One region of the Alcanivorax sp. genome, then DNA from elsewhere that is predicted to be linked to it. Evidence: predicted binding sites of a transcription regulator. Region 1 holds the regulator's gene; each other region holds the start of a gene.
The links. The regulator LexA, encoded in region 1, represses DNA repair genes until DNA is damaged. The targets are predictions, from matches to a motif close to TACTGTNTANNTANACAGTA.
Positions count from the first base shown of each region.

Region 2: the regulator LexA is predicted to act here: its motif matches at 4,940-4,959, upstream of KZ772_RS04885 (PA0069 family radical SAM protein).
Region 3: the regulator LexA is predicted to act here: its motif matches at 9,078-9,097, upstream of hrcA (heat-inducible transcriptional repressor HrcA).

Region 1 covers NZ_CP080267.1:298,464-308,918, reverse strand. Annotated here, with positions in the region: gene KZ772_RS01345 (cyclic nucleotide-binding domain-containing protein) at 1-439, opposite strand, end outside; gene lexA (transcriptional repressor LexA) at 752-1,366, shown strand; gene KZ772_RS01335 (DUF1499 domain-containing protein) at 1,347-1,814, shown strand; gene KZ772_RS01330 (TatD family hydrolase) at 1,762-2,583, shown strand; gene KZ772_RS01325 (DUF6482 family protein) at 2,684-2,989, opposite strand; gene KZ772_RS01320 (glutaredoxin family protein) at 3,034-3,258, opposite strand; gene rlmKL (bifunctional 23S rRNA (guanine(2069)-N(7))-methyltransferase RlmK/23S rRNA (guanine(2445)-N(2))-methyltransferase RlmL) at 3,258-5,948, opposite strand; gene rmf (ribosome modulation factor) at 6,201-6,407, shown strand; gene KZ772_RS01305 (quinone-dependent dihydroorotate dehydrogenase) at 6,836-7,846, opposite strand; partial or broken gene KZ772_RS01300 (efflux RND transporter permease subunit) at 8,102-8,782, opposite strand; gene KZ772_RS01295 (efflux RND transporter permease subunit) at 9,013-10,455, opposite strand, start outside.
Region 2 covers NZ_CP080267.1:1,072,333-1,082,787, forward strand. Annotated here, with positions in the region: gene KZ772_RS04860 (rhomboid family intramembrane serine protease) at 1-30, shown strand, start outside; gene KZ772_RS04865 (hypothetical protein) at 14-1,123, opposite strand; gene KZ772_RS04870 (alpha/beta fold hydrolase) at 1,439-2,080, opposite strand; gene KZ772_RS04875 (TetR/AcrR family transcriptional regulator) at 2,077-2,694, opposite strand; gene KZ772_RS04880 (SDR family oxidoreductase) at 2,939-3,700, opposite strand; gene KZ772_RS04885 (PA0069 family radical SAM protein) at 3,868-4,923, opposite strand; gene KZ772_RS04890 (NAD-glutamate dehydrogenase) at 5,129-9,931, opposite strand; gene KZ772_RS04895 (DUF2288 domain-containing protein) at 10,190-10,455, opposite strand, start outside.
Region 3 covers NZ_CP080267.1:3,315,989-3,326,443, forward strand. Annotated here, with positions in the region: gene KZ772_RS15510 (S8 family serine peptidase) at 1-3, opposite strand, end outside; gene KZ772_RS15515 (roadblock/LC7 domain-containing protein) at 176-532, opposite strand; gene KZ772_RS15520 (calcium/sodium antiporter) at 703-1,671, opposite strand; RNA gene ssrA (transfer-messenger RNA) at 1,905-2,261, opposite strand; gene KZ772_RS15530 (hypothetical protein) at 2,663-2,944, shown strand; gene smpB (SsrA-binding protein SmpB) at 3,006-3,488, opposite strand; gene KZ772_RS15540 (sodium-dependent transporter) at 3,630-5,168, shown strand; gene KZ772_RS15545 (RnfH family protein) at 5,168-5,467, shown strand; gene bamE (outer membrane protein assembly factor BamE) at 5,477-5,974, opposite strand; gene fur (ferric iron uptake transcriptional regulator) at 6,151-6,552, shown strand; gene recN (DNA repair protein RecN) at 6,837-8,504, opposite strand; gene KZ772_RS15565 (RDD family protein) at 8,539-9,057, opposite strand; gene hrcA (heat-inducible transcriptional repressor HrcA) at 9,200-10,249, shown strand.

The DNA of each region.
Region 1 (10,455 bases):
GGACAATCATGTGGAAGAAAGCCAGCCGGGTGGTCAGTGAATAAGGACCCTCATCCTCATTGAACTCGTTGAAGTCCAGGCTTGCCAGCACGGCTTCACGGGCATTCTCGGATACCCTTATATTGGCGCTGCGCGGTGTCCCAAGCAGCATGGAAAGGGTACCGAAAACTTCACCCGGAGAAACATAATACAAGGGTGCTTCGTCAGCATGTTCCGAAAGTACTTCCAGTTGCCCCCGTAACAGGAAATACAGGGTGGAATCCACATCCCCGGCACGAATGACCGTGTCCCCCGAGCCGGCGACCCAAAGGCGGGTGTTGTGCTCAAGTTGAGAAAACTCATCTTGATCGTCGCGGGCAATTTCATTGAAAAACGGCACACCGGACAACAACTGCCGGATCCGTTGCTGGCCGAAGTCATTATTATTGGCCTGCTCCATCTACTATCCCCAGGTCTGATGGAATTGTTATCGGAAGATCTGGCGGCGAATCGACATAAAGACCCACAACCGTTATGACCTTCCTGCAATATGCTAGTGCGCGCGTCTTCACAGGGCAACGACATCCTCCCGAAACCGCCGAAAAACAGACAGGAACAACTGTTCAAATAGCACTGTTCATATTATCAGTACCTATGCTAGCATCGGTTTTGTAGCACTGTTTGTCAGCCAAGGCTGACAGCCTGGTTAGCCAGAAGCGTCGATGACGCCCGGGTATGGAACCGAAATCCTGCGGGAAACATGGAGAAGGTTATGAGCAGCAAACTCACCGATCGCCAGCAACAGGTGCTGGACTGTATCCGCGAATGCATCGCCGATACCGGTATGGCACCGACTCGCGCGGAAATTGCCGACATCATGGGCTTCCAGTCCAAGAATGCCGCCTCTGACCATCTGAGAGCGCTGGAGCGTAAAGGCTTCATAAAACTCCATAGTGACCGCTCCCGCGGCATCCAGTTACTCGACAATGCGTTCTGGTCGGAAGAAGAACTACCGGTAGTGGGCAAGGTAGCTGCCGGGGTCCCCATCGAGGCGATCGAAAATGTGGAGCGTACGGTTCCCGTGCCCCAGGGGCTGTTCAAGCAACGGCCTACCTACCTGCTGAAGGTACAGGGCGACAGCATGATCGAGGCGGGTATCTTCGACGGCGACCTGATTGCCGTGCGCAAATCCAACGTGGCTCGCTCCGGCGAGATCGTGGTTGCCCGCATTGACGAAGAAGTCACGGTGAAGACCCTAAAGTTGAACAAATCCAGCGCTACCCTGTTACCCGCCAATGAGGCGTACGAGCCCATTAAAGTGCCTGCCGATCAGCTGATCATCGAGGGTATTTTCGTGGGGCTGATCCGTGATCCGAATTCTTTCTAGTGCCATTCTGCTATTGATGAGTGCTGCCGCCATGTCCAATACGCATCTGCTCGCCCCCTGCCCGGATTCGCCCAACTGCGTGTCCAGTCTGGCTACGGATGAAGAGCGTCGGGTCGCGCCATTACAGGTAGCGGAAACCCGTAAGGCCAGCATGGCCCGTCTGCAGGCTCTGTTGCGCCAACTACCCCGTGTGGAGTTTGACGTGGTCGGCCAGTCCCGTATTCAGGCCCGTTTCTCCAGCCGGATACTGCGCTTCGTGGATGATGTGACCTTCTATGTCCGCGAAGACGGCGTGGTAGAAGTGCGCTCCGCCTCTCGAGTGGGCTACTGGGATTTAGGTGCCAACCGTCGTCGGGTAGAATCCCTGCGCGAACAACTGGCGGAGCAGGCTCCTGATGACAGCACCTCACAACACTTCTCCCGACAAGGCTCCCGTTCACTGGGCTGATATCGGCGTCAACCTGACCGACAAGCAATTCCGGGATGACCGGAATGAGGTGCTGGAACGAGCCCGCTCCGCCGGGGTGTCCTGGCAATTGCTCACCGGCACCAATGTAGACGAATCCCGTCAGGCCATGGCGCTGGCCAGTCAACACGACGATCTGTTCGCCACTGCAGGTTTACATCCCCACAGCGCCCGCTTCTACTCCCCGGCCCTGGAAAACGAACTGCGTGAACTGCTCAGCCAGCAGAACGTAAAGGCCGCCGGTGAGATGGGCCTGGATTTCAATCGCGACTTTTCCCCACGACCGGATCAGGAACGTGCCTTCGAGGCACAGCTGGCCCTGGCGGTGGAATACCGGCTACCAGTGTTCCTCCACGAACGTGATGCCCATGAGCGCTTCGCGCCCATCCTGAAAGCCTACCGGGACCATCTTGTTGGCGCAGTGGTTCACTGCTTTACCGGTTCCCGCCAGGCGCTTTTCGATTATCTCGATCTGGATTGCCACATCGGTATTACCGGCTGGGTCTGTGATGAGCGCCGGGGCAAGCCGCTGGCAGAGCTGGTGCACAATATTCCGGATAACCGGCTGTTGCTGGAAACCGATGCCCCCTATCTGCTGCCGCGGGATCTGCCAGAACCGCCCCCGAAGAAGCGACGCAATGAACCTTCATTGCTGCCCTGGGTCGGTAAACGGGTGGCGAGTTTGCGGGGGCAGGGTGTGGCCCAGGTGGCGGGCATGACGAGTGAAAACGCGCGATCGCTGTTCAGATAAGCGAAACCAGAACCCGTTGGAACTTTGCTCGCAAAGCGAAGTTTCCAGAGAGAGAGAGAACTCCACCAAGCCTTCGCCTTGCGAGCAAGGTGCCAACTGGTCAGGCCTGGCTTCGCCAGTGAAAGCGCACCCGTAGAGGCGGGATCACCTCTCCTTCCGGCTGGCCAACCATTTCCGCATGGGCGGAATGATGCAGCAGATGGGCCGTGCCAGTGGACAGGGTCTGGAGCTGGTTATTGGCGTGTTCGGGACCGTTGAAACGCATGATCTTACCGCTGTCGTCGGCCACCCAGTACCAGGTATCACCTAAGCGGACCTTGAGGGTGCACACGGACAGGCAGGCCGAGAAGATTTCGACTTCATCGGCCTGGCGCTTGTGGAGTTTCTTTGGGCTGATGGTCTTCATAGCAGCAATCATGAGCCTGCCGCTGTGAAGCCCGCATCAATCACTCAACCAGCCAGAAATTGCTGCACATCCAGCAGACTGAATGGCCAGCCAAGTTCCCGGCCCTCTTTCATCAGCACGGGAATGCGCTCGCCATAACGGGCCAGCAATTCATCGTCTTCCGCCACATCAACCAGTGTCAGGGTGAGATCCGGTGCCACAGTAGACACCAGCTCACGGGCCTGCTCACAGAGATGGCAGCCCACCGTGGTATAAAGCACTACGCTCATCAGTCCTCCACATGCCGAATGGCATAGCAGACATGAATCCTGTCATTCCGGCGGAAATCCTCCGGGATGCTCCAGCGGGAAATATCGTCTACCTGATACCACTTGCTGATACTCGGGTCGAGTTCGAAACGGCGGTAGTTGCAGGAAAAATACAGCACCCCGCCCGGCTCCAGCCGGCGCATGATCTTGCGGATCAGCTCGCCATGGTGCTCTTCCACCACGAAGTCACTGCGCGACTTGTTGTTGGAAAAGGTGGGCGGATCACAGAACACCAGATCAAACTGCTCCTGGCATTCGTCCAGCCAGCGCATGGTATCGGCGCGTACCAGCTCGTGTTGGTCGGTGGAGAACCCATTGGCGGCCAGATTGGAGGCCGCCCATTCCAGGTAGCGCTTGGAGGCATCCACGGTGACCGTGCGTTTCGCGCCCCCCACAGCGGCATGCACGGTGGCCGAGCCGGTGTAGGCAAACAGGTTGAGGAAGCGCTTGCCGCTGGCTTCCTCGGCAATCTTCAGCCGGGTGGGCCGGTGATCGAGGAACAGGCCGGTGTCCAGATAGTCCTGCAGGTTGATGAGCAGATGCGCCTGCCCTTCCCGCACCAGCCGATAACGTCCCTGGCCATCCAGCTTCTGATACTGTTGGTTGCCTTTCTGGCGCTCCCGGGTACGCAGATGCACCTGCTCCCGATGCACGCCCAGGGCGGCCCGCACGGCGGTTACCGCCAGATCCCGGCGCTGTTTGGCCTTCTCCGGGTCCACGGTTTTCGGCGCCTTGAATTCCTGCACTAGCACCTGATCGCCATAGATATCCACCGCCACATTGAACTCGGGCAAATCCCGGTCGTAGAGGCGATAGCACTGGATATCTTCGCGTTCCAGCCAGCGACGCAGGTGTTTGCCATTCTTGCGCAGGCGGTTGACCAGCGGCTGCGCCCCTTCCGGCACCTCAAAGGCAGATGACTCGGCGATGGTCACCACCTCCACCGGGGCCGGCTGGCGAGAGTGATACAGGCGAATGAAGTTGTTAAACGGCCCGTTCTTTAGTCGCCACTGGCTCTGCAGATCCATACCCGAGCGATCCATGACTTCCGCATCGGCTCCCAGCAACACCGCCTGCCAGTTCGGCGCCAGCCTGGCCAGCAAACGACCCAGGGCAAAATGCAGCCAGCCGGCCTGTTGCTGTTCATCCAGACGCTCGCCCCAGGGCGGATTGGCCACCAGCAGGCCCTGATCGGCAAAATCCCGGGGACGCAGGGCACCCAGTTCACGGCGTTCGAAGTGAATGGCCTGGCGAACCCCCGCCCGCTCCGCATTCTGCTGAGCCAGTTGGATAGCCCGGCCGTCCACATCGAACCCCTTCATGGACATCTCCGGGAGCGGTTGGCGGGCACTTTCAGCGGCCTCGTCCATGGCGTCCTGCCAGAGCTGGCGGCGACAGCCCCGCCATTGCTGGAAGCCGTAATGCTTGCGCTGGGCACCGGCCGCCCAGCCAGCGGCAATCTGCGCCGCTTCGATCAACAGGGTGCCGGAACCACAGAACGGGTCCATCAGCGCAGTGGGATGATTGCCCTGGCGCCAACCGGCGGCCCACAGCATGGCTGCGGCCAGGGTTTCACGCAGGGGCGCCCGCCCCCCGGCCAACCGGTAACCGCGCCGGTGCAGCGGATCACCGGCCAGATCCAGCCACAGGTGCGCTTCGTTGGGGTCCAGCCGGGCGCGGATGCAGCAACTGCCACGGGCATCCCGGGATACCGTGAACTGCGGCGGCAACGCCTGAATAAACCGCTTGGTGCTGATGCGGTTATCGCCACGAACGCCCACCCCGTGCTCCAGATGGATATGCAAGGGGGCATCGTTGCCCACCAGGGCCAGCCAGTCCTGGCTGGCGGCCAGCTTTTCCGGGGCGATATCCGGTGTCACCCCCAACGTCGCCAGGGACAGCAGCACCCGCTCGGCCAGCCGTGACCACAGACAGACCCGCAGGGCATCCGCGCTACCGCCACTAAACGCCACATGGGCACGACCGGTTTCTGTTACCGATATGCCCAGTGACGACAGTTCATCGGCCCCAGCGGCAATCTGCGCCGCTTCGATCAACAGGGTGCCGGAACCACAGAACGGGTCCATCAGCGCAGTGGGATGATTGCCCTGGCGCCAACCGGCGGCCCACAGCATGGCTGCGGCCAGGGTTTCACGCAGGGGCGCCCGCCCCCCGGCCAACCGGTAACCGCGCCGGTGCAGCGGATCACCGGCCAGATCCAGCCACAGGTGCGCTTCGTTGGGGTCCAGCCGGGCGCGGATGCAGCAACTGCCACGGGCATCCCGGGATACCGTGAACTGCGGCGGCAACGCCTGAATAAACCGCTTGGTGCTGATGCGGTTATCGCCACGAACGCCCACCCCGTGCTCCAGATGGATATGCAAGGGGGCATCGTTGCCCACCAGGGCCAGCCAGTCCTGGCTGGCGGCCAGCTTTTCCGGGGCGATATCCGGTGTCACCCCCAACGTCGCCAGGGACAGCAGCACCCGCTCGGCCAGCCGTGACCACAGACAGACCCGCAGGGCATCCGCGCTACCGCCACTAAACGCCACATGGGCACGACCGGTTTCTGTTACCGATATGCCCAGTGACGACAGTTCATCGGCCAGCAACTCGGCAATACCGGGCATGCTGGTGGCCACAAATTCCATTACTGATACCTCGTAAGTGACTGTTTTATGCGCAACGGAAAAATTAACTTTTTAACTTTCAATGCGTTACACAAACTGTCATCAAGCTGCCCTTTATACGTCATATGCTTAACAAGCACGAACCATATTGCTACATGATATTCGACACTACCCCAGCGCTTTCCCATACTGAAATGGTCGACCCTGATAACTGGCCTTGTTCTCTGCCAGGGGTCATTTTCAATACCGCTATCTGTGAAAGGGAAAGCGTCTATGAAGCGACAAAAAAGAAACAAAGACGACCGCGCCTACAGCCGGGGATACAACGCCGGCCTCGATGGAAAATCCCGTGAAGAATGCCCGTTTGGCACCCTCAGTGCTCGTACCAACTGGATGGGCGGTTGGCGCGAAGGTCGCACCGATTTCGCACAAGGAATGCTGGGGGTCTCCAGTATTCAGAACCTGAAAAATATCGGCTAACACCTTAACCAGTTCAACACCGCGCCGGCGCGTCAAGCGCCGACCCACAGGGCCCCTCCCGGGCCCTTTTTAATTTCTAGCTTCTAGCTTCTAGCTTCTAGCTTCTAGCTTCTAGCTTCTAGCTTCTAGCTTCTAGCTTTGATCGTCCTGCGGACGATGCCGTGCTTCGCACGGTTCGCGGCTCAAGCGCCGCTCCTACAGCGGCTTCGTAAGAAATGACGAGGCCCTGGGAACTTTCCAGACCTTCCCTATCCAATCGAGCGTAGCTCGTAGCTCGTAGCTCGTAGCTCGTAGCTCGTAGCTCGTAGCTCGTAGCTCGTAGCTCGTAGCTCGTAGCTCGTAGCTCGTAGCTCGTAGCTCGTAGCTCGTAGCTCGTAGCTCGTAGCTCGTAGCTCGTAGCTCGTAGCTCGTAGCTCGTAGCTCGTAGCTTAGATAGCTTTCGGCCAGGCCCGGGCGATATCACCGATCAGCCCGGGTCCCTGGTAAATCAGGCCGCTGTAGATCTGTACCAGATCGGCGCCCAGGCGCTGCTTCTCCAGCGCATCTTCGGCGCTGTTGATACCGCCTACACCAATAATCGGGATCCGTCCTTTCAGGGTCTCACTCATAGTAGCCAGAGCCTGATTGGCGATGGGTCTCAAGGGGGCACCGCTGAGGCCGCCCTGTTCATCGCCCCTGGGCAGACCCTGCACCCCTTCCCGGGACAGGGTGGTGTTGCCCACGCAAACACCATCGATGCCGTGCTGGACAAAGGCTTCGCCCATGGCGCGCAGCTCTTCTTCGCTGTTGTCCGGGGCAATCTTGATCACCAGCGGTACGCGGCGGCGATGCTGCTGGTCCAGCCGGGTCTGGGCTTCGCGCAAGGTGCCCAGCAATTCATTCAGCGCATCACCATGCTGCAAGCTACGCAGGCCCGGGGTATTCGGCGAAGAGACGTTCACCACCAGATAGGAGGCATAGGCGTGGACCTTCTGCTGGCAGCTCAGGTAATCCTGTACCGCATCTTCCACCGGGGTGTCCTTGTTCTTGCCAATATTGATGCCCAGCACACCTTTGTAGCGGCTCTGTTTGACCGCACCGACCAGATAATCCACCCCGAGATTATTGAAGCCCATGCGGTTGATCAGCGCCTCGGCCCTGGGTAGGCGAAACAGCCGCGGCTGGGGGTTACCCGGTTGCGGGCGTGGCGTGACCGTACCCACCTCGATAAAGCCAAAGCCAAGATCTGCCAGGCCGTCAATGCAATCACCATTCTTGTCCAGGCCCGCTGCCAGGCCCACCGGATTGGGGAACTCGATACCCATCACCTCCCGTGGCGAAGCCGGTACGTTTCCCGGCCACAACTTGCCGGCCCGCTTACGCAGCATGGCCAGAGTCAGTTCATGGGCATGTTCTTCAGACAGGGAAAACAACAGGGGGCGAGCAAGGGAGTACAGCATGGGACAACCCGGATTGTGATAATGGCCGGCATTATAGCCAAGCTACCCGGTCACTTCGATGCTTTGTGTCGGATAGCTCCGGGGATACAGGTTCGCAGTGCCGCTATGCAGACGCCGGTTTGGCGGCAAGCTTCGCTTTGCGAGCAACGCTCCAACCCAGTCGGCTGGCTTACCGCCTGGTTCGCCCTCCGATAAAAAAAGCCCGGCGGAGCCGGGCTTAAAAATAACCAACAGAAACCAGCGCGTCAGTTAGCTCTACTGACGACCATGACCAGCCTCTGGCTTGAGCAGGAAAGCACCCAGCGCAGGCAGCAGCCACAGGGCGCCGATCATGTTCCAGAGGAACATGAAGGTGAGCAGGATACCCATATCCGCCTGGAATTTGATGGAGCTGAACGCCCAGAAGATCACGCCCACCGCCAGGGTGATACCTGTAAAGGCCACCGCCTTGCCGGTAGTCTTGAGGGTTTCCCGGTAGGCAGACTCCAGGTCCATCCCCTGTTTCAGGTAGTGGGCCAGCTTGCTGTAGATATAAATACCGTAATCCACACCAATACCCACACCCAATGCAATCACTGGCAGGGTGGCCACTTTCACACCGATACCCAGATGCGCCATCAGCGCCTGGCAAAGGATGGATGTCAGTCCCAGAGGCACGATGATACAGATCACCGCACGAATGGAGCGGAAGGCAATCAACACCAGAATGGATACCACCGCGTACACCAGCGCCAGCATGGGATACTGGTTGGCCTCGATGGTCTGGTTGGTAGCGGCTTCCACACCGGCATTACCTGACGCCAGCTTGAACTCGATGACCTCTTCGTTATTACGTTTTTCGGCAAAATCCGCCACCGCGGCGGTAACGCGATCCAGGGTTTCTGCCTTGTGGTCATCCAGGAACACGTATACCGGCGCCAGGGAACAGTCCAGATTTTGGCATTATAGCCAAGCTACCCGGTCACTTCGATGCTTTGTGTCGGATAGCTCCGGGGATACAGGTTCGCAGTGCCGCTATGCAGACGCCGGTTTGGCGGCAAGCTTCGCTTTGCGAGCAACGCTCCAACCCAGTCGGCTGGCTTACCGCCTGGTTCGCCCTCCGATAAAAAAAGCCCGGCGGAGCCGGGCTTAAAAATAACCAACAGAAACCAGCGCGTCAGTTAGCTCTACTGACGACCATGACCAGCCTCTGGCTTGAGCAGGAAAGCACCCAGCGCAGGCAGCAGCCACAGGGCGCCGATCATGTTCCAGAGGAACATGAAGGTGAGCAGGATACCCATATCCGCCTGGAATTTGATGGAGCTGAACGCCCAGAAGATCACGCCCACCGCCAGGGTGATACCTGTAAAGGCCACCGCCTTGCCGGTAGTCTTGAGGGTTTCCCGGTAGGCAGACTCCAGGTCCATCCCCTGTTTCAGGTAGTGGGCCAGCTTGCTGTAGATATAAATACCGTAATCCACACCAATACCCACACCCAATGCAATCACTGGCAGGGTGGCCACTTTCACACCGATACCCAGATGCGCCATCAGCGCCTGGCAAAGGATGGATGTCAGTCCCAGAGGCACGATGATACAGATCACCGCACGAATGGAGCGGAAGGCAATCAACACCAGAATGGATACCACCGCGTACACCAGCGCCAGCATGGGATACTGGTTGGCCTCGATGGTCTGGTTGGTAGCGGCTTCCACACCGGCATTACCTGACGCCAGCTTGAACTCGATGACCTCTTCGTTATTACGTTTTTCGGCAAAATCCGCCACCGCGGCGGTAACGCGATCCAGGGTTTCTGCCTTGTGGTCATCCAGGAACACGTATACCGGCGCCAGGGAACAGTCCAGATTGTAGAGGCTGTCAGGCATGAAGCTCATGACGTTGTTGAGCGCATACTGATCCCGTGAAATGGTGGCCCACTTAAGGGAGCCCTCATTCATGTTGGTAGCGATCAGCTTGGTGGCAGAGGCGATACTGACCACATCCTGCACGCCTTCCACACTGCGCAGGGTCCAGGACAAATCGTCCACGGTCTCCATGGCCGGGTAGGTATTACAAGACTCCACCGGCGTTTTCCCCATCACCACCAGCACATCCGCGCTGACGGAATAATTGGACACCAGGAAGTTCACGTCATGGTTATAGCGATAGCGGGGCTTGGGCTCATAACCGCGCGGGCAATCCATCTCTTCACACGGGTCCGGCCACAGTTCCGGCGCGCCCTTGTCCAGGTCACCGATTTTGAGATCCTGACTCATGTAGATGCCTACCCCGTAACCGGCTACGGCTATCACAATGGAAATGGCCGCCAGGGGTTTACGGGTAAAGCGGGCAAACAGCCCCGCCAGTGGGTGCTCTTTCTTGTCACCAGCCTGGATCTTGCGCACGGCAGCACCGCTCACACCCAGATAGGACAGCACCGTCGGCACCACAAGCAGGTTGGTGATAATGATCACGGCAACCCCGATACTGGCAGCCATGGCCAGTTCGCGGATCACACCCACATCAATGATATAGAGCGTCAGGAAGCCGATGGCATCGGAAACCAGAGCTACCATGCCGGGCACATACAAGGACTGGAAGGTATTGCGTGCCGCATCCAGCGGGGTCTG
Region 2 (10,455 bases), 770 kb from region 1:
CGCCTGGAGCGGCTCAGCCAGCGGCTTTAAGACGCTGAAACACTTGCCGGGCTTCGAAGGATTCCTCGCTCTGGAACTGATCGGGGAAATGTTTTTCCACGAACGCCAGCAACTTGCCAGCCCGCATCAGGTCCCCGTGCTGCTCCATATAAAGTCGGGCCAACAGCACATAAGCTGTCCCCAATGACGGAAACCCCGGTGCTCGTTGATGCAGGTTTACCAGCAAATGCCGGGCTTCCTGCAATCGTCCCCTTTCATACAACGCCTGCGCCAACGACAGAGACAGGCTGCCTTCTTCCTCGAAGCGGAACCCCGGTTGTTGCTGCTGGGCTTCCAGCCAGATCTGCACAGCGGAACCCTCATTACCATTGGCAAATTGCTGGCGCAGAAATCGGGCGAGATGTTCACGCCAGGGTTTGTCTTTTTCCAGCAAGCGCAACAGACGCAGTCGCCGCCAGTTCAGTTCCTGGTTCAAGGGCGCCGCCTTGAGGCCACGGTTTACCACGCCCAAGGCATCGGCATAGCGCCCTTCCTGGGCATAGATATGGGCAGAGCCCAACGCTTCCGCCACATCATAATCATCAGCGGCCAGGGAACGGCCCCGGGGTTCATCCTCGGCCAGCCCCAATTGACGGGCCTTTTCATTGAGCATGGCCCCCATCATGGCAGAGGCGACAATCGTCGTATAAGCAGAGAACGCAGTTCCCAGAAATACCAACAACTGAAAATCACTCTGGGTTTGCAGTATCGACGGAGCAGCTGTCACCGCCATCACCGCAAACCACAACAACAGGTAGGAGACCCCGACAGTGACCACCAGTTGCAGCCAGCGTAACGGGTTCAATGCCATACGCAGCGAGCGGCTTACCGCCAGGATCATCACCGCCGCCGGCAGTACCAGCGCAGCCAGGGCCAGCAGCCCCATGGCCAGAACGATGGACGTTCCCACCAACAACAAAGGAACGGCAAACAGTGTGGCCAACAAGACAATCTGCTTGACCAGCAAGCCCCCCTCGGACATCACCTCCATGGGAGATGGTGGTATCCAGTCATCCCTGGCAACTTCCGCAATCACCACCAGGGAATAGACAAATAACGTGAGGGCCAGAAACAGGAGCAACAAACCTGTGAGCAAACCTCCAGGCAGTATGCTGGCCAGCCCAAGCACCAGCATCAACCATAATGCCGGAGGCTTCAGGGGATACTTGAGAATCTCTGCGGAGCGTTGCCAGAATGGTGTTCCTGGTTCGCCATCACCTTGCCAGTCAAGGCGCTCGCTGCATAACGCACAGCGAGGCAGCCCTGGCCGAAAGTTCTCTTCCCCACCGGGCACACACTGCCCGCAAAATCGCTTGCTGCACCCGCTGCAATGCCAGCACCCGGGCTTCTTCAGATGATAATCACAGGCTTCCATGTCTCTCCCTTCCCTGCCGGCACCTCATTGTGCCGTTGTCTTTTCCCTAATGAATAATGCTGCCCTGAAAGCAGCGTCCCCAATCAGATCTGTCTGCTCAAGACCACTGCGTTTCAGTGGCCGAAAATCATGATCTCCATGGGGTAGCCAGTGTAAATGGATGGCTGGCGGTAAACCATAACTGGCCACCTCCTGCGGCTTGCCGAAGGGATCACGTTCACCCTGGCAAATCAGCATGGGCACCGTCAGGTTCGGCAGATGGTCCGTGCGGGTTTTCTCGGTTTTGCCAGGAGGATGGAACGGATAGCCCAACGCCACCACGCCGCAAATAGAGGGACAATCCGCTTCCGCTGCCAGCAACGAGGCCATGCGCCCACCCATGGACTTTCCACCGATCCATACTGGCAGGTTGTCGTCGGGCAATGCCGTCAACACGTCCCGGAAATGTGCCAGCAACTGCGGAGCGCGATTGGGCGGGAATTTGCGTTGCTCCTGACGCCGGCGCGCCATATAGGGAAACTCGAAGCGGACCACGGACACTCCCTGGTCGGCCAGGGCCTCAGCCATGGCGTTCATGAAGTCGCTATCCATGGGGGCCCCGGCACCATGGGCCAACACCAGCAGCGCCGAAGGTTCTTCGGCACGATTCCACAGCAGATCAGTCAAAGAGCCGCCTCCAGTGCCTTGAGCTGGGCCTGCAGAGCCGTTTTGAAATCCACCCGGAACAGCGAAAGGCCAGGTGTTTCCAGTATTTTTTCAACCACCGGTGCAGGATGACTCACCGCCCAGCAACCGATAAGGGTTTGCTGCACCTGCATGAGGTAAGTCGCCGCCTGGTCGCCAGACAGTTCGTAGGTTTGTTGCAGACGTTGCGCCAATTCGGCGAAGTGCGACAACAGGGACTGTTTGAACTGGAGAGCGGCCGCCTCATCCAGATTCTGTTCCAGAACCGAATGCAGAATGGCCGTGAGCCGGCAGAACAGAGGACGCGCCACCAGCAACTCGGACAAGGCTTGCCATAACGGCAGGCTGTCATCCACCGGGCCCAGGCTTACCTGCTCCAGTTCATCCAGATACAAACCCAGAAACAGGGCTTCCTTGGAGGGGAAATAACGGTACAGCGCCGCCTTGGTGACGCCGGCCTTGCGGGCAATGGAGGCAAGGCTGATGGCTTCAAAGCGTTCCTGCTCAAAGAAGGTTGCCGCCGCCGCCAGAATCTGGGCTCGCCGTTCCGCCTTCTGCTCGGGCGAGCGGGCGCGTTGGAAAAGACATTCGGCCATTAGGAACCTCTGATCGAATCAGGAAACAGTGCCGGATTTTTCATCATGCAAGCATGATTTCCCGCCCAAAATATTATCCAGTCATGACCGTAGGGTGGATTAGCCTGAGGCACCATCCACCACATTCACCACGTCAGACTTCCGGGTCGCAGGAGGGTGGATTACGGCCTTCGGCCTAATCCACCCTCCAAAGCTGCAACGCGCAGGGTGCACAGAGCCTGCGCGAGACATCCGCCAGCACAAATTACGCCTGCAGCATGCCTGCCAGTCGGCGGGTAATCATACGGGGCGAGAACTTGCCCATCCACACCAGCAACAGGTTTTTCAGCCCCGGGATCACAATGGCGCGGCGGCGCGCCGCCAGAGATTTTTTCACCACCGCTTCGGTAGTCATGGTGCCCGCCTTGAACAACAGGGTGTCGGTCATGTGGGCTTCGGTGGCGAACTCGGAGTCGGTGGCGCCGGGACACAAGGCACTCACAGCCACGCCACTTCCTTTAAGTTCCTCGTGCAGACCTTCCGAGAAAGACAGGACAAACGCCTTGGTGGCGTAGTAGATGGTCATGTTCGGGCCAGCCTGGAACGCCGCCGTAGACGCCACATTGATCACAAAGGCCTCCGGTGCCTGCTTGAGTGCCGGGACCAGACGCCAGGTCAGATCCACAAGAGCCGTCACATTCACCTGCACCATATCCAGCTGACGCTGCAGATCCAGGTCGGCAAACTGTCCCCGATCACCAAAACCCGCGTTGTTGATCAGGCCAGTCACCGCGATCTGTTGTTCCTCCAGAGCCTGGGCCAGTTCAGCAGGGGCGTGGGGCTGAGCCAGATCTGAAGCGATACATACCACGTCAATAGCGTGTCTTTCACGTAGCTCGGCCGCGAGCGTTTCCAGCCGATCCAATCGCCGGGCAACCAGTACCAGGCTCTTCCCTTCTGCCGCCAATTGCCGGGCAAATTCCTTACCGATACCGGCGCTGGCGCCAGTGATAACCACTGCTTGCATGCCTTTTCTCCATTAAGTAACCACTGGTCACTAATTTAGAGAAAACTTTCCGCCCTGTAAATAACCACTGGTCACTTAATTGGGGTTCGGCTTTCTACTACAGCCTGAGGGCCCTGGTCTTAGTGGAATCTTCGCTTTGCGAGCAAAGCGCCAACAGCGCTAACGACTCAGGCCATCCCTTCTGCCAGGCCCCAGAGATTGAGCTGACCATGGGGGCCCGGCGGGACAAAACCGCTGGTATCCAGAGCTTGCTCTTCACGGGAAAGCAATCCGGCCCCTTTGCAGGCGGCCGCAAATCTCTGGCGCAACAGATGCGCCCAGGCTCCCTGCCCGCTCTGACGCTGGTGCCAGCGGCTGTCATAGACGGCTCCGCCATGGAGATCCCGCATTACCGACATCACCTTTTCCGCCCGCTCCGGGTAATGCTCATGGAGCCACTCCTCCCATAGCGGCCCCACTTCATGGGGCAGGCGCAGCACCACATAACCTGCTTGTTGCGCCCCCGCCTGGGCTACCTGATCGACAATATCTTCCAGCTCGTGATCATTGATAAAGGGAATCACCGGTGCCACCAGCACCGTCACTGGCACCCCGGCCCGACTCAATTCACGAATCACCTTGATCCGCTCACGGCCACCACTGGCTCTTGGCTCTAACTGCCCCTTGAGGCGGTTGTCCAGCGTGGTTACTGACACCGCCACCGAAGCCCTGCCCCGGCGCGCCATGGGCGCGATCAGGTCCAGATCCCGTAACACCAGGGTGCTCTTGGTAATAAGGCTGAAGGGATGCTGGCAATCCACCAGCACCTGCAGCAGTTCGCGGGTGATACGCCGCTCTTTTTCAATGGGTTGATAGGGGTCGGTCACGGTGCCCAGCACAATGGGGCGGCAGCGGTATCCTGGCTTGCGCAAGCTGTCACGCAACACCTCCGCCGCATTGTCCTTGCAGAAGATTTCACTCTCGAAATCCTGGCCGGGCGACAGGTCCACATAGGCATGATTGGGGCGGGCATAGCAGTAGATGCAGCCATGCTCACAGCCCCGGTAGGGGTTGATGCTCTGCTCAAAAGGCAGATCCGGGCTGCGATTGGTCATGATCAGGCTTTTCGCCTGTTCACGGTGATAGCGGGTGGGCCGGTTCACCGGCGCGTCATCCATATCACTATGGCTGACGGCAAAGCGACCCGGTATCTGGCTGAGGGTACCCCGGTTCACAGCAGGCATAATGGCTCCTGTCGAATACTGTCTTTTTGTACAGTATATCGAGACGAGCCCGGACTCAATACTTTTTACCCAATCTTGTCCAGCCAATCCGTTGGAGCCTTGCTGGCAAGGCGAATGGCGGCGATTTACTGCCAGCCCTTGGCAGAACGGGCAACCCTTTCGCCTTGCGAGCAAGGCTCCAACGGGGGAGGTGGTGCCTGCCCCCCTACAAACTCCGCAGCTTGCGCAACTCCCTTACCCCCACCGCCAGGGTCATGAAGTCGTGGGGGCTGTCGGCCTGCAGGGTTTGCAGCCGGTGGATGCCGAAGGCGACCTTGCGGCTGGCCTTGTCTTCCCAGGCGGCAAAGCGGTCGGCGGCGTTGTCGCCATCCTGTTCCAGTACCTTGGCGGCCACCTGGCGATGCAGGCGGTAGGTGTCTTCACGCAGGTTCGCCCGAGCCAGGGCCTGCCAACGGCCCTGTACGCTCAGGTCGATGATGGAGGACAACAGCCACAGGATCTGCAGGCGATCGCCCACCAGGAAGTAGACTTCCGCCGCCAGTTTCAGCGGTACCTGGGCCAGGGAGGCCAGCTCGATCACGTCCGGTGCGCTGCCCAGCACCATGGTGTTGGCCAGCAGTCGCGCCTCTTTTTCCGGCACGCCGTCGGCGCCCATGCCAGCCACCGCCTGATCCCATTCCTGACGGTAACTGCCCGGCAGGATATCCGGCAGCATGGCTTCCAGCTCGCCGATGGACTTGCGGTAGCGGTGGACCGCTTCCGCCACCGGGCGGCGGCCCCACTTGTAATGAATCAACCAGGTGGTGACGTGTTTCATCAGGCCGATGACGCGGCCATAGAGGCGTAGTTGTACCTGGCTGTCCACCTTGCCATCCAGGCCATCCACCGGTGCCCAGTAAAGGTCCCCATCGAACACCGCGTGGGCCATGGCATAGGCCTTGACGATGCGATGCAGGGACAGGCCATGTTCGTCCGCATAGCGATGAACAAAGGAGAACCCCATGCGATTGACCACCGCATTGGAAAGCACGGTGGCGATGAGTTCCCGGCGCAGGCCATGGGCGAGCAGATCCTCGCGGAAGGATTCCACCAGCTCTTTGGGGAAGTAGTTGAGTACGTCCTGATCGAAGAAGGGGTCGTCCGGCACATCGGTGGCCAGCATGGCATCGAACAGGGCGTTCTTGGTGTAGGACAACAACACCGACAGTTCCGGCCGGGTCAGCCCCTTGCCGCGGGTGCGTCGCTCGCTGAGCCCCTCGTCATCCGGCAGGTATTCCACCGACCGGGTGAGCATGCCCTGGCGCTCCAGGGTGCGCAGGTGGTTGGCGTGTTCGTCGAGACGGCTGGCGGCATTGAATTCCAGCAGGCTCAGAGCCAGGCATTGCACATAGTTGTCACGCAGCACGGCGCTGGCCACATCCTCGGTCATCCGTTCCAGCAGCGGATCGCGGGTGTCCCGGTCCAGACGACCATCGCGCAGCCGCTGGTTGAGCGGAATCTTGATGTTCACTTCTCGGTCGGAGCTGTGCACCCCACCGGAATTGTCGATGGCATCGGTGTTGATGCAGCCGCCGTTAAGCGCATATTCGATGCGCCCCAACTGGGTCAGCCCCAGGTTGCCGCCCTCGCCCACCACCTGACAACGCAGGTCGCGGCCATTGATGCGAATGGCATCGTTGGCCCGGTCACCCACCTGGGCCTGGCTTTCGTTGCTGCCTTTCACATAGGTGCCGATGCCACCGTTCCAGAGCAGTTCCACCGGCGCCTTGAGGATGGCGGTGATCAGTTCCGCCGGGGTCAGTGTCCGTTGTTCGATCCCCAGGGCTTCGCAGGCCTGCGGGCTGAGGGTGATGCTCTTGGCACTGCGCGACCAGACGCCACCGCCTTCGGAAATCAGCGCCGGATCGAAATCTTCCCAGGTGGTGCCGCGGGTGGTGAACAGACGCTGACGTTCGGCAAACGTCGTCGCCGGATCCGGGTCCGGATCGATAAAGATGTGCATGTGGTTGAACGCGGCCACCAGCCTGATCTGTTCGGACAGCAGCATGCCGTTGCCGAACACGTCGCCGCCCATGTCGCCGATGCCCACCACCGTAAAGGGCGTGGTCTGAATATCCTTGCCTGCTTCCCGGAAGTGGCGCTTGACGCTTTCCCAGGCACCGCGGGCGGTGATGCCCATTTTCTTGTGGTCATAGCCGGCGCTGCCGCCGGAGGCGAAGGCATCGCCCAGCCAGAAGCCGTATTCGTCGGCCAGGCCATTGGCGATATCAGAAAAAGTCGCAGTACCCTTGTCGGCAGCCACCACCAGATAGGGGTCGTCGCCATCATGACGGACCACCGAGGCCGGGGGCACCACCTGGTCCCCGACCCGGTTATCGGTGATATCCAGCAAGCCGCGAATGAACTCCTTGTAGCAGGTGATGCCCAGTTTCTGCCAGGCCTCCCGGTCCGCCGGGTTGCCGCGCTTGAGGACAAAACCGCCCTTGGCCCCCACCGGCACGATAATGGCGTTCTTCACCATCTGCGCCTTCACCAGGCCCAGCACCTCGGTGCGGAAATCCTCGCGCCGGTCAGACCAGCGCAACCCGCCCCTCGCCACGGGACCACCACGCAGATGGATACCCTCCATCTGGGGTGAATAGACAAAGGTTTCATACATGGGCAGCGGTGGCGGCAGTTCCGACACCTGACTCGGATCCAGCTTCAGACTCACGTAGGACTTGTCGTGGCCGGCCGCATCCGGTTGGTAAAAATTGGTACGCAACCCGGCCCGCACCACACTGAGGAAGGCACGCAACACCCGGTCCGCATCCAGCGAGGCCACCTGGTCCAGCTGGTGATCCAGGCTCTGGGCCAGCTTGATGCCCTCGCTTTTGCGGCGCTCGTCACTGACGCCAGGATCAAAGCGGGTTTCAAACAGCTGCACCAGGGAACGGGCGATGCTGGCATGGTCCGCCAGCAACTGTTCCATGTAGTTCTGCGAATAAGGCAAGCCGGTCTGTACCAGGTATTTGGTCAGCGTCCGCAGGCAGACGATCTGCCGGGAGTTGAGCCCGGCCAGCAACACCAGGCGGTTGAGCCCATCGTTTTCCGTGTGGCCGTGCCAGCATTCCAGAAACGCCTCTTCAAAAAAGCGCTTCTGCTGGACCGGCCCCAGGGCGCACTCACCATGCACCTGCACATCAAAGACCTGAATCCACTGGGCCTCCCCATCTCGAGGCATCACCTGGGTGGGCTCCTGCCGCACAACGCGCAGGCCAAAATTCTCCAGGGCCGGCAAGACTTCCGACAAGGCAATGGGCTTTTTCTGGCTATAAAGGCGCAAACTGGTGGGACAGGCAGCACCATCCTGACTGTTGATCGACAGGGAGGGCAGCACCGGCTGGCCTTCATGCAGTTGCGCCAGGTACTGAATATCCGCCGCCGCTTCCATGGGCCTGGTACTTTCCTGATAACCCACCGGAAACGCATCGCCATAGCGCAATGTTAACGCGGCGCCCTCTTCCCCATCCTCCTTGAGAATGTCGCGAAGCTGGTCCGCCCAGGTACGGGTCACCGCCAACAAACGCTCCTCCACCTGGGCCTGGGACATGGCCAGGTGGGTGCCCTGGGGGATGCGGATAATGCAGTGGATTCGCGCAAGCCCTTCTCGGAGGAAGTCCACGGTGCGCTCCACCGAGTTGCCATTGCAGAGTTTTTTCAACTCGGCGGTAACATGGTCGCGCAATTCCCGGGAATAGCGCTCCCGGCTCAGATAGACCATGCAGGAATAGAAGCGGCCGTACCGATCGCGGCGCATGAACAGGCTGAGGTGATGGCGATCACGCAGCGCCCGAATCCCCATGCAGATGTGATAAAGCTCTTCCTCACTACACTGAAACAGCTCATCCCTGGGGAGTTGATAAATAATATCGCGCAAATGTTTGCCGGAATGGGAACGCTCAGGTAACCGGGAGCGCTCCAGTACATAGTTGACCTTGCGGCGAATCAGCGGGATGTCACGGGGCCGGTTGATATAGGCATCCAGAGAAAACAGACCGATGTAGCGATCTGTCCCTTCCACAGTGCCGTCATCGGCCAACCGTTTTACCGACACCACGTCCATATAGTGCGGATGATGAATCGGCGAACGGGCATTGGCCTTGGTCACCACCACCAGACGACCATGGGCAATGTATTTGGCCATCTCGTCGTGAGGGGCAATGAATTCATCTGCGTTGGCGTAACGACTGCCTGGCTGGGCCAGACCCAGGCCCGCATCATCATCCAGAGTCAGCTTTATGCCGCCTTCCACGGGCTCCGCACGGGAGCGGGCATAGCCCAGGAAGGTGAAATGATCCTGGGAGAGCCAGTCGATGAAGGCTCGGGCTTCGGCCAGCTCTTCCTGGTCCCGGCTCGGGAAGTCCCCAGAAAGATTCCGCTGAGTAGCCTCCAGATTATCCAGCATGGCCGGAAAATCCTGCACCACCACCCGCAGCTCACCCAGCACCTGCTCCAGATTTTCCTGCAGATGCTGGTAGGCCTCATCGGCGGCCAGCGGCTCGAATTCCACATAGACCAGCGACTCTGCCGGATGTTCGCCATCCCCGACGCCCACCACACGTGTCATGTGACCATGGCTATCACGAAGCACCTGGATGACCGGGTGAATCGTCCAGTCGATGGCAGTGCCGGCATCGCGCACTGCCATGGCAATCGAATCCACAAGAAACGGCACGTCATCGGTCACCGTCCGCAACGCCGCCAGTCCGCCTGGCCGGGTCGGTGGTTTCAGATGAATAAGGGTTTCTTCCGGGTGGCGCTGGAATGCCATCATCCAGTGTTGCTGGGCGATGTGGAAAAGCTGCTCGGGGGTACGGGCGGTGAGCGCCGCCTGGCTGCTCATTTCAAAATAAGCCGCCATGAAACTGCGGAATAGGGCCTGATGTTCAACCCCGACGTGGGCGGTGACCAGTGCTTCCAGCTGAGCCTGTAACAAGGCCTGGCGCTGCGCGACGTCATCCTGCATCGAATCCTCCGGCGTCCGTTCGGGCGCGCCGGCAAGGCGCCAGCGGCCTCTGAATTACTCTATACCGGAGGAACGGATCAATACCAGTCCGGTGCCGTGATTAGATCCGTAAACCAAGACAGGGGCGTGACACGTTTCAAAACAGACTTTATCGCTGTGTAGGGTGTATTGAGCCTGAGGCGAACGGCGCCATCCTGGCGCCGAATCGGTGCAGTTCACCTCAGGCCCAGTGCTCCCTGCGTTCAGATCTCTGGCGTGTTACTGCACCTGCACCGGTTGTACCAGCACCCAGGGCATTACCACCACGGTCCACAGAGCCTGATCACTCTCAAACCACTGGCCCGCCTGATCATCGGTAACCTTGTCCACCTGCCCCTTGTCACGCCACAGGGCCAGGGTGTCGGCCTGGTCTTCAGAAAAGGCCAGCGCCACCTCGATCAGATCCAGCTCCGGGGCCACATAGACGGTCTGGCCACGGGCAAAGAACGGCTGCAGCTCTTTCCAGCTGGCCTTGGCGGTTTCCT
Region 3 (10,455 bases), 950 kb from region 1:
CATGAAAATCCCTCCACGAAGTCGTGCCCCGACGCTAATTAGTACGCTCGTATCTCTCTATGGTGAGGCTGTGTCTTTTTGTTGCGTTGAAAGGAGTTCAACGGGCTGGAGGGCTTGTGATCACTGGGGCTGAGCCGTTTTGTGATCTGGGTGTGAAGGCGGGGTGAGTGAAGGGCTAAACCAGTCCTCCCAGTGCCGATACGGTTTTCCAGGCGAGCATCTGCATATGTTGGGAGTTCACCGATGGCCGTGCCATACAGGCAAACACCATGTCGCCCACCGGCCAGATGCAGATACACCCTTCCCGGCAACGGATGAATATTTCCTCGCTATGCCCCAGCCGTAACCCGTCGAGTACCCGGTCACAGGCTTTCTTCATCTCGAAGAACAACGCACTCTGCTCGTCATAATCCAGCCCCTCCCCAATATGCACCACCGGCAGACCATCATGGCTGATCAGCGATACCAGCAGGATGTCATCGGAGGAATCGTGGAGTGCCTGCAGGGGCGGTGTGAGGGTGCTGAGTTTCATTATTGTTATCCATCCGTGACGGCTCTAAGGATCAGCTTAGCGATGGAGGGTCTGGAATCAAGGTGGTTTGGCGATTTCGCCAGGCCCGGCAGAACGATGGGTATGCCCTCCGCATCCCGTTTCCAGGTGCCGGATCGGCCCGAAAACGGGATTGCATCCAGAATGTCCGGCTACCCAAAAACGGTACTGATCAGGTAGGCCGTGTACCCCACGTAAGCCGCCAGCAGCAATGCGGCCTCAATGCGGTTGATACGGCCTTGCCCCCGGAACCCGTAGCCAATGACGAATAGCGACAGCGTCAGCGCCGCCATGACCAGCATGTCCCGGTTGAACACCTCCGGCCCCACCGCCAGTGGATGAATGGTGCCGGCGATCCCCACCACGGCAAGGGTGTTGAACAGGTTGGAGCCCAGGATGTTACCAAGGGCGATATCGTGCTCGCCCTTTCTGGCGGCAATGATCGACGACGCCAGCTCCGGTAGCGAGGTGCCCACCGCGATGATGGTCAGGCCTATGATCATGTCGCTGACACCGAACCCCTGGGCAATCTCCACCGCGCCCCAGACCAGCACCCGGGAGCTAACAATCAACAGTAGCAGCCCGGCCACCAGCCAGAAGATGGCCCGGCGCAGGGGCATGGCGCGCACGTCCAGTTCTTGCTCAATCTCGTTGGCCAGGGCATCTTCTTTCTTGCGCATGCCCTGCCAGATCGTCCAGCCCATCAAGGCGCCGAATACGCCGAGCAGCACCAGCGCATCAAACCGTGTGATTTCGCCGTCCAGTAGTTGCCATGCGGCCAGGCCGGTGACCAGCGCAAGGATGGGAAGCTCCTTGCGCAATACCTGTGAATGCACGGCGATGGGGCTGATCAGGGCGGTAATCCCCAGGATCAGGGCAATGTTGGTGATGTTCGAGCCATAGGCGTTACCCAGCGCGATGCCCGGATTCCCCTGGGAGGCGGCCAGCGCGGACACCACCATCTCTGGCGCGGAAGTACCGAAACCGACGACCACCATGCCGATCAACAACGGCGGCATACCGAAGTGGGACGCTGTGGAGGCGGAGCCCTCCACAAAGCGGTTGGCGCTCCATACCAGAAGCAATAAACCAAATGCGATAGCGGCAGCGGCCAGAATCATGGGAATCAAGTGCTCCTTTACCGTTAAACGTTGGTGGTTGGTCGGGCTTTTGCGAGTGATAGAAGGCCAATGGTCTGGCAGGGGACGTTTTGATACTCACATCCTTTATTACTTGAGAGTGCCAAGCCTTTCAATGTGATTCGCGATCTTATGGGCGAGGAAGGTTGCGGTATCAGCAGATGGGTCCACAAAGAAAAAGGGCTACCCCTCGCGGGATAGCCCTTTTCTTTGTTTGGTGGAGCCGGCGGGAATCGAACCCGCGTCCGTCAGCAATCCATCTGCAGATCTACATGCTTAGCCATGTTTATTGATTTAAGCCTTCACAGCCCAACTGGCAGGACGTGAAAGCCGAGCCCCTAAGGGTTTTAACAGCGCCATCCGGGGCGGACTTTGCTGCGAGCCTGTGTTGCGATGCTCGCCGCTCTTCCCCACAGGCAGGGTCGATTGGCGATAAGCAGGGTTTAAGCTGCTAGTGCGTAAGAATCGTCGTTTGCGATTACTTTAGTGTGCCACAAATGTTTTACGAGACTCGTGACCTTCTCGGCATGCACCACAGAATTCAGTACCGGCGTCGAATCCAGGTCGGCCCCTGTGATGGGTTCATTGTAGGTGATGGGGGCGGGGAAGTCGATTAACAAGTGGGGGTGGGGCAGTTCCGGATCGACCATATTGTGGGGGTAAACGGCATGAATGACGTTCTAAATGTAATCAAACTGTGAAAAGTGTTACCTGAATACACATGTCTTGTCTGACAATCAGACTCGGAATACTTGTTTTGTCATTTTTCAGGCGCACTATACGAGTGTCACCGCGGCATTGTGTCATTGTCCGATGGTGAGGTTGAGCAAGCGATGCTCAGGTAGCCACAAGCCACCATGAAACATCCTGCTCGAAATTGTGTACCACACAATGGCTTTACAGCGAGCCTTGAAATAGACGTTATATGAAGGCCGCTGATCAAAGCATTGTCGTTCATTAAAGGAGAAAGCCGATGAACACGATCTTTCGGTCAGCAGGGCAAGTTTCCGAGAAGGCACTGTCGCCTTTGAAGGCTCAGCCGCTGCTCTACAGAGCGTTGCAACTGGTGTTCGCGCTGGCTGCTTATGCAGGTGGTGTGTACCTGGTGGAACTGGCGACGCCGGAAGCACGTCTTCCGGTAGTACTGTTCGCCGTTTACTTCCTGCCTGCGGTGCTGCGCGCCTGGCTGCAGTTTTACTGGCAGCTGCGCGGCGACAGCCGGGCTCAGGACGTGAACACCCATCAGTCGGTGTAACGCCAACCGGTATAGTCTGAAGACAGTGTCACGCGTGCAGGGGGCGGCCCGTTAACCCGGGTCAGCTGCCCTGCCGCATCAGACGCTGCTTCTGACGGTTCCAGTCGCGCTCCTTCTCGGTGGCGCGTTTGTCAAACTTCTGCTTACCCTTGGCCAGGGCGATATCGCACTTGGCGAACCCTTTCTTCCAGTACAGGCTCACCGGTACGCAGGTGTAGCCCTCTTTCTTTACGCCACCAAAAATGCGCCCCAGTTCGCGACGGTGCAGTAGCAGTTTGCGGCTGCGCACCGGATCCGGATTGACGTGGGTGCTGGCAGTGATCAGGGGCTCGAAGCGGGCGCCGAACAGGAAAGCTTCCCCGTCCTTGAGCAGAACGTAGGCCTCGGTCAGGTTGCCTTTGCCGGCACGGAGTGACTTCACCTCCCAGCCTTCCAGTACCAGGCCGGCTTCGAAGTGCTCTTCCAGATGATATTCGTGGCGTGCCTTGCGGTTTTGCGCAATGGTGGCCGACGGCGCTTTGGCTTTTTTCTTGGCGTTTCCCATAGGCGAGCGATTATAGAGCATGCGTTTGGCGGCTGACAGGGCTTTGTCTGCCCAGGCGAGCGAGAGTTGTGACGTACCCTTACTTGAGCCGTCCAGTTAAAAAAAAGACAATAGCGCCACGCTATCGAGGGTAATCCTGTTATGAAGCAAGAGATCAAGCCGGTCCATGGCATGTGGGCCAGCCGTTGGGTGTTTATTCTGGCGGCGACCGGGTCGGCCGTGGGGCTGGGGAATATCTGGCGTTTCCCGTACATCACCGGCGAGAACGGTGGTGGTGCCTTTGTGTTGCTGTACCTGCTGTGTATTGCGGTGGTGGGCATTCCCATCATGGCGGCGGAGGTCATGCTGGGCCGTAAGGGCGGACTAAGCCCGATCAACTCCATGCGCAAGGTGGCGGCGGACAGCAAGGTGACCCAGCGCTGGGCGAGCATCGGTTACCTGGGTGCGCTGTCGGCGTTCCTGATTCTGTCATTCTATTCCGCAGTGGCGAGCTGGGCGCTGTATTACGCCTGGGAAGCCGCACGCGGCGTTTTTGAAGGGGTCACCGCTACCCAGTCGGAGGCCCATTTCAACGATATGCTCGCCAATCCCGGGTTGCTGCTGGGTTATCACACGCTCTTTATGGTGCTGACCATGGTGGTGGTGGCCCGTGGGGTGAAAGGTGGCCTGGAAAAGGCGGTGCAGATTTTGATGCCGCTGTTGTTCGTGCTGCTGGTGGTGTTGGTGGGCTATGCGGCGACTACGCCGGGTTTCAAGGAAGGGGTGAGTTTCCTGTTTGCCTTTGACTTCTCCAAGTTGACCGGCAAGGCAATCATTGTGGCCGTCGGCCAGGCCTTCTTTACCCTGAGTCTGGGCATGGGCGCGATCATGGCCTATGGGGCGTATATGCCCAAAGAGGTGAAGGACAAGAAGACCGGTCGTAGCCGGCCGGTGTCGATCATGTCTACCGTGGCGATCATTGCGCTGCTGGACACCCTGGTGGCGCTGGGCGCTGGTGTGGCCATGTTCCCGCTGTTGTTCTCCAATGGGCTGGAAGTGAGCCAGGGCCCGGGCATGATGTTCGTGACCCTGCCGCTGGCCTTCGGCCAGATGCCGGGCGGTCTGCTATTCGGTTCCCTGTTCTTTGTGCTGGTGGTGTGTGCCGCCTGGAGCTCATCCATCAGTCTTGGCGAGCCTGTCGTGGCCTGGTTGGTAGAGCGGGGGCTCAAGCGCTCGATGGCGGCACTGGTAGTGGGCCTGGGGGCCTGGCTGCTGGGTGTAGGTTCGGTGCTGTCCTTTAATGTGTGGAAAGACCACACCTTCCTGGTCGGTACCTTCTTCGACAATATGGAGTTCCTGTCCACCACGGTGATGCTGCCGCTGGGTGGTCTGCTGATCGCCATCTTTGCTGGCTGGGTGATGAAGGAAACCCAGGCGCGCAAAGAGCTGGCCATGCAGAACTTCAAGCTCTATTTGGTATGGCGGGCGCTGGTGCGGATTTTCTCCCCGGCGGCGGTGATTGTGCTGTTTGTCTATTCCATCTGGGCGACCTTTACGCCGGAAGAGGAGGCGCAGGCTGCAGATGCGCCGGCTCAGGAACAGCTGGATTCGGTCAGCAGCGAGGCGCCGGCGGAGGATAAGCCGGCGCCACTGCCGCAACAGGATGCCGTTGAGGTGCCGGTGGAGCAGGAGTCGCCCTGATGGCAGAGGATGCGCGTATTCATGTGGAGGTGGCCTATGCCCTGCCAGACAAGCAGCGTCTGATCGGCCTGGATGTGCCGGAGGGTACCACCATGCTGGAGGCCGCAAAGCTGTCCGGTATTGAGGAACAATTCGAAGGGTTGGTGCTGGACAAGGCGCCCATGGGGATTTTCGGCAAGGTGATTGCTAATCCGGCCGGGCAGGTGCTCAAGCCAGGTGAACGGGTAGAGATTTACCGCCCGCTGCTGGCAGACCCGAAGCTCAATCGCAAGAAGCGGGCGGCAGAAAAGGCCCGCTGATCCAGGCTGTCAGGCTGCAGGCTGGCCCGGGTCGCTGGGTTCCTGGGGTTGGGTTTCCGGATCCGGGGCCTGTTGCTGGGTGGCAGGGGCCGGCTCCGGGCTGACGTCTTCCCGCTTGCGCTCTTCCAGTTTGCGCTGCAACTCCCGGTCCTGTTGCGAGCTGGTTTTCTTGCGGAAGTCTTCAATGACTTCGCCCTCATGGTGGTTGTAGCTGCCATTTTCGAAGTGCAGCACAATCTGCTGACTCACCTTGTCGCCCTTGCCGGGGCGGTAGGTCATCAGATAAAACCATTTGTCAGGCGTGAACGGGTCCACCAGGGTGGGGGCGCCGAGCACATATCGCACCTGCTCCGGGCTCATGCCGGGTTCGAGCTCGTCGAGCATTTCCTCGGTGACGAAGTTGCCCTGCGGAATATCGATCCGATAGACGCCGGGAAAGCGCAGGGTGCTGCAGCCAGTGGTGGCCAGCAGGGCTGTCAGAATGAGGGCAACTGGAATTCGTGGCATGGTTTTTCGACTTCACAAAGTGTTCGGGCGATAATACAGACTTGCAGTAGCGGTACAAGTTTCCCGCTTTTTTTCATCGCCCCTGAATCTGAGGCGGCACTGACTTGCGTCAGGTGCGGCGGTAAAGTCATGGATTCAGGGGCATCGCCACCTTTTGGCAAATTGGAGCATACGCATTGGATAATCAGGATCTCAGAAAAGCGGGCCTTAAAGTGACCCTGCCGCGGGTGAAAATCCTGCAGCAACTGGAGAAGTCCGAAGAGCGCCATCTGAGCGCGGAAGACATCTACAAGTCGCTGATGGACGCCGGCGAGGATGTGGGGCTGGCCACCGTCTACCGGGTGCTGACCCAGTTCGAGCAGGCGGGGATGGTGCTGCGTCACAACTTTGAGGGCGGCTCCGCCGTGTTCGAGTTGGCGGACGAAGACCACCACGACCACATGGTGTGCATGGAAACCGGCCAGGTGATCGAGTTCATGGATGAGGTGATCGAGAAGCGCCAGCACGCCATCGCCGAGGAACACGGCTACGAAATCATGGACCACTCGCTGGTACTGTACGTCAAGCCGAAGAAGTAGCGAGAAGTCCGCTTTATATCGCACGCGGGTGAGTGCCTGCGTGTGACACGAGGCTGCCCCTCTCCCTTGTAAGCGCCCTTAACGCCGTTGGAGCCATGCTTGCCATGGCGAAAGCCTCTCGGCGGGCACGGCACGGTGATCGGGGGTCTTCGCTTTGCAAGCAAAGCTCCAACGGCGTTAAGGGCGCTGCTTTCGGTATCAGTGCGCGGCCACCGGCCTGTCTGAGCGCGTTTGCCCTGCCCGCGTCGCTGTTAACTCTTCACTATTAACTGTTCACTGCCTTTCTACGCTGCCTGGGCCTTGCTCAGCATCTCTTTGGCATGGTTGCGGGTGGATTCGGTGATTTCCACGCCGCCCAGCATGCGCGCCAGTTCCTCGATTCTCGCGTTGTCATCCAGCCCCTGAATACGGGTATGGGTGGTGTCGTCGCCCTGAATCTTGTGTACCTGCCAGTGCTGGTGGCCCTGGCTGGCCACCTGCGGCTGGTGAGTGATGCACAGCACCTGGGCGTGGCTGCCCAGTTCACGCAGCAACCGGCCGACGATCTCGGCCACGCCACCACCGACGCCCACGTCCACTTCATCGAATACCAGGCTTGGCACCGTCAGGTTGCGGGCGCAGATTACCTGGATCGCCAGGCTCACCCGTGACAGTTCACCCCCGGAAGCTACCTTGCCCAGGGGCTTGAGGGGCTGGCCCGGGTTGGCAGAGAACAGGAATTCCACCTCTTCCAGGCCATCGCCACCGGGGGCGCATTCGCCCAACTGGGCCTCCAGTTTGGCGGCTTTCATGCCCAGGGCGGTGAGCTGTTTCTGTACCTGCTGGGTGAGGGTCTTGGCGGCACTGCGGCGGGCCTTGCTGAGCTGGCGGGCACAGTCCATGTACTGCTGCTGGGCGGCGGCTTCCTGCTCGGAGAGGGCGTGCAGGTGGGCATCCACATTGCCCAGGGCGTCGGACTCCGCCAGTAGTTGCCGGTGGTGCTCCACCAGTTCTTCCGGGCGGATGCGATGTTTGCGGGCCAGGGTGTAGCTCTGGCTGAGGCGTTCTTCCACCTGGGCCAGGCGCTCCGGGTCCAGGTCCAGCCGTTCCAGGTAATGGCGCAGATCATCGGCGGCGGCTTCCACCTGGAGACGGGCGGACTCCACCGTGTCGGCGATGGTGGCCAGGCCTTCATCCTGATTGCGGGCGTCGTCCAGCCAGTGGCTGACCTGGCTAAGATGATCGTTGCAGGTACCGTCTTCGCCTTCGTAAAGGGCGTTGAGAGACTGCTGGCAGGTGCGAATCAGGCTTTCCGCGTTGCCCAGCCGCTGTTGTTCCTGCTCCAGCTGTTCCAGTTCGCCGTCTTGCAGGGCCAGGGCGTCCAGCTCTTCCAGCTGGAAACGCAGCAGCTCTTCCTTTTCGTTCTGCTCGCGGGCCTGATTCAGGGCGTCGTCGTGGGCGCGGCGGGCCTTTTGCCAGTGGCGCCAGTGTTCGCGCACGGTGTTGGCCAGATCGCGGGCGTCGGCGAAGTTGTCCAGCAGCTGCCGGTGCGCGTCTTTCTTCATCAGGGCCTGGTGCTCGTGCTGGCTGTGGATGCTGATCAGCCGCTCACCCAGTTCACGTACTTCCGCCAGTGGGGTGGGGGTGCCGTTTACATAGGCCCGGGAGCGACCATCGGCACGGACGGTGCGGCGCAGCAGGCACTGGTCATCGTCATCCAGCTCCCGATCGGCCAGCCACTGGCGGGCGGTCGGGTTGTCGCTGACATCAAAGGTGGCGAGCACTTCCGCCCGGTCGTGGCCGTGGCGGACAATGCTGGAATCGGCCCGATCGCCCAGGGTCAGGCCCAGGGCATCGATGATCACGGACTTGCCCGCCCCGGTTTCCCCGCTGATCACGGTGAGGCCGTTTTCCGGCTCCAGTTCCAACTGGTCCACGGTGGCAAAGTGACGAACGCTCAAATGGGTCAGCATGGTATCTCTCCGAAACGGGCGAGCTGTTTGGCGGTTAGCGGTTGGCCGGAGCCTGTATCACCTGGGTGCCGGCCAGCAGATCGTGCAGGCAGCGGCGGTCAGCGCGGAAGATCAGCAGCGGGTCGACAAGCATGATCAGGTTGACCCCGGGCACCTGGGCAAGCACATGGAACAGCAGGTAGCGCAGGCCATAGAGCTTGCCGGCGGGCACTTCGGCTTGCTCCATGCCGATGATTTTCATGCCCAGCAGCCACTTGCCGATGGTCTGCTGGCGGTTGAACAGCAGCCAGCCCTGCAGAGCCAGGAAGATCACTTCTCCGACGATAAACCAGACCAGGGTGGTGGTCAGGTCGAGGACCCCGTTATTGGCCATCATGTCGGCCCAGCTGCCGGAAAAGAACACGATGGGGGCGATAATGGCTCCCTGGATCAGGCCGTCGATCATGGCGCCGAAAAAACGATGCCAGCGACTGGCAAGCACCGGATTGCCTCGGGATGGGTGATTTTGCGCGTCGGCAGTGGGGCTCTGGTAGGGGTTGCCGTTGTCGGTCATGGTGACGCCCTTGTTACGATAACTGTTCTTTTGGTCAGTGGTTCTAATCTTAGGGGATTCCGGTCGTCAGTGTAAGCCCCTGATAAACTCCGAACGAGAAGGCTATATAATGTCGTACTGAATTTCTGGTACATATACCGCTATGACGAAGCTGGATCTCAACGAACGCAAACAACGACTGCTGATGGCGCTGGTGGAGCGCCATATCCGCGATGGGCAACCGGTGGGGTCGAAAACCCTGGCGTCCGGAAGTGGCCTGACGGTCAGCCCGGCCACTGTTCGCAACATCATGGCGGAGCTGGAAGACCTGGGCGTGCTTGCCAGCCCCCATACTTCAGCTGGGCGCGTGCCCACGGAGCTGGGTTACCGCTTGTATGTGGATTCCCTGCTGGCGTCCAGTGTCATGGAGCGCCCGGATCACCGGTCGCTGAAAAAGGAGCTGCGTCAGCTGCTGGCCCCGGAGCAATCTCCCCAGGAGCTGATTGCCCAGGCCTCACGGACCCTGGCAGAGCTGACCCGCATGGCCGGGCTGGTGGCGGTGCCGCGCCGGGAGGTGACAACCCTTCGGCAAGTAGAGTTCTTGCCGTTATCGGGCAAGCGGGTGCTGGTGGTGCTGGTGGTCAACCGGTCTGAGGTTCAAAACCGCATCATCCATACCGACCGGGACTACGACGAGGCGGAGCTGCGCCAGGCGGCCAACTATATCAATCACACCTATGGTGGCTGCGATCTGAACAGCATCTGCGATGGGCTGCTGAACACCATGAATGCGGACCGGGCGCAGATGGATGCGCTGATGCGTACCGCCATGGAGGTGGCCGACAAGGCGTTGCGTAGTGAGCCGGAGAGCTCGGATTATGTGGTCTCCGGCGAGTCCAACCTGCTCAAGTCCGCTGAGGCGGATAACCTGCATCAGCTGCGCGACCTGTTCGACGCCTTCAACCACAAGCGCGATATCCTGCACCTGCTGGAGCGCTCCATGAAGGCGGACGGGGTGCAGATCTTCATCGGCCGGGAATCCGGCTTCCAGCCGTTCGAGGACTACTCGCTGATCTCCGCCCCCTACAAGGCAGACAACGGCCCGGTGGGCGTCCTCGCCGTGGTCGGCCCCACCCGTATGGACTACGAAAAGGTCATCCCCACCGTGGATATCACCGCCAAAATCCTCTCCGCGGCCCTAACTCAGCTTTAGGAGCCAGCCTGCTGGCGATAATCGCCTGCAGGCAAGCTCCTGGGGATTCTTTGCGTTTTAAGCGGTTCGCCAGCTCATTCTCCCGAGCGTTTGTGCGCGGCCATCAGGGTTTCAGCGCCACTCTCAGTCATCCCGCGCCGCTATTAACTATTCACTATTAACTGTTAACTGCCCTCCCACCCCCTTGAATCCTGCCCATCTGTTCC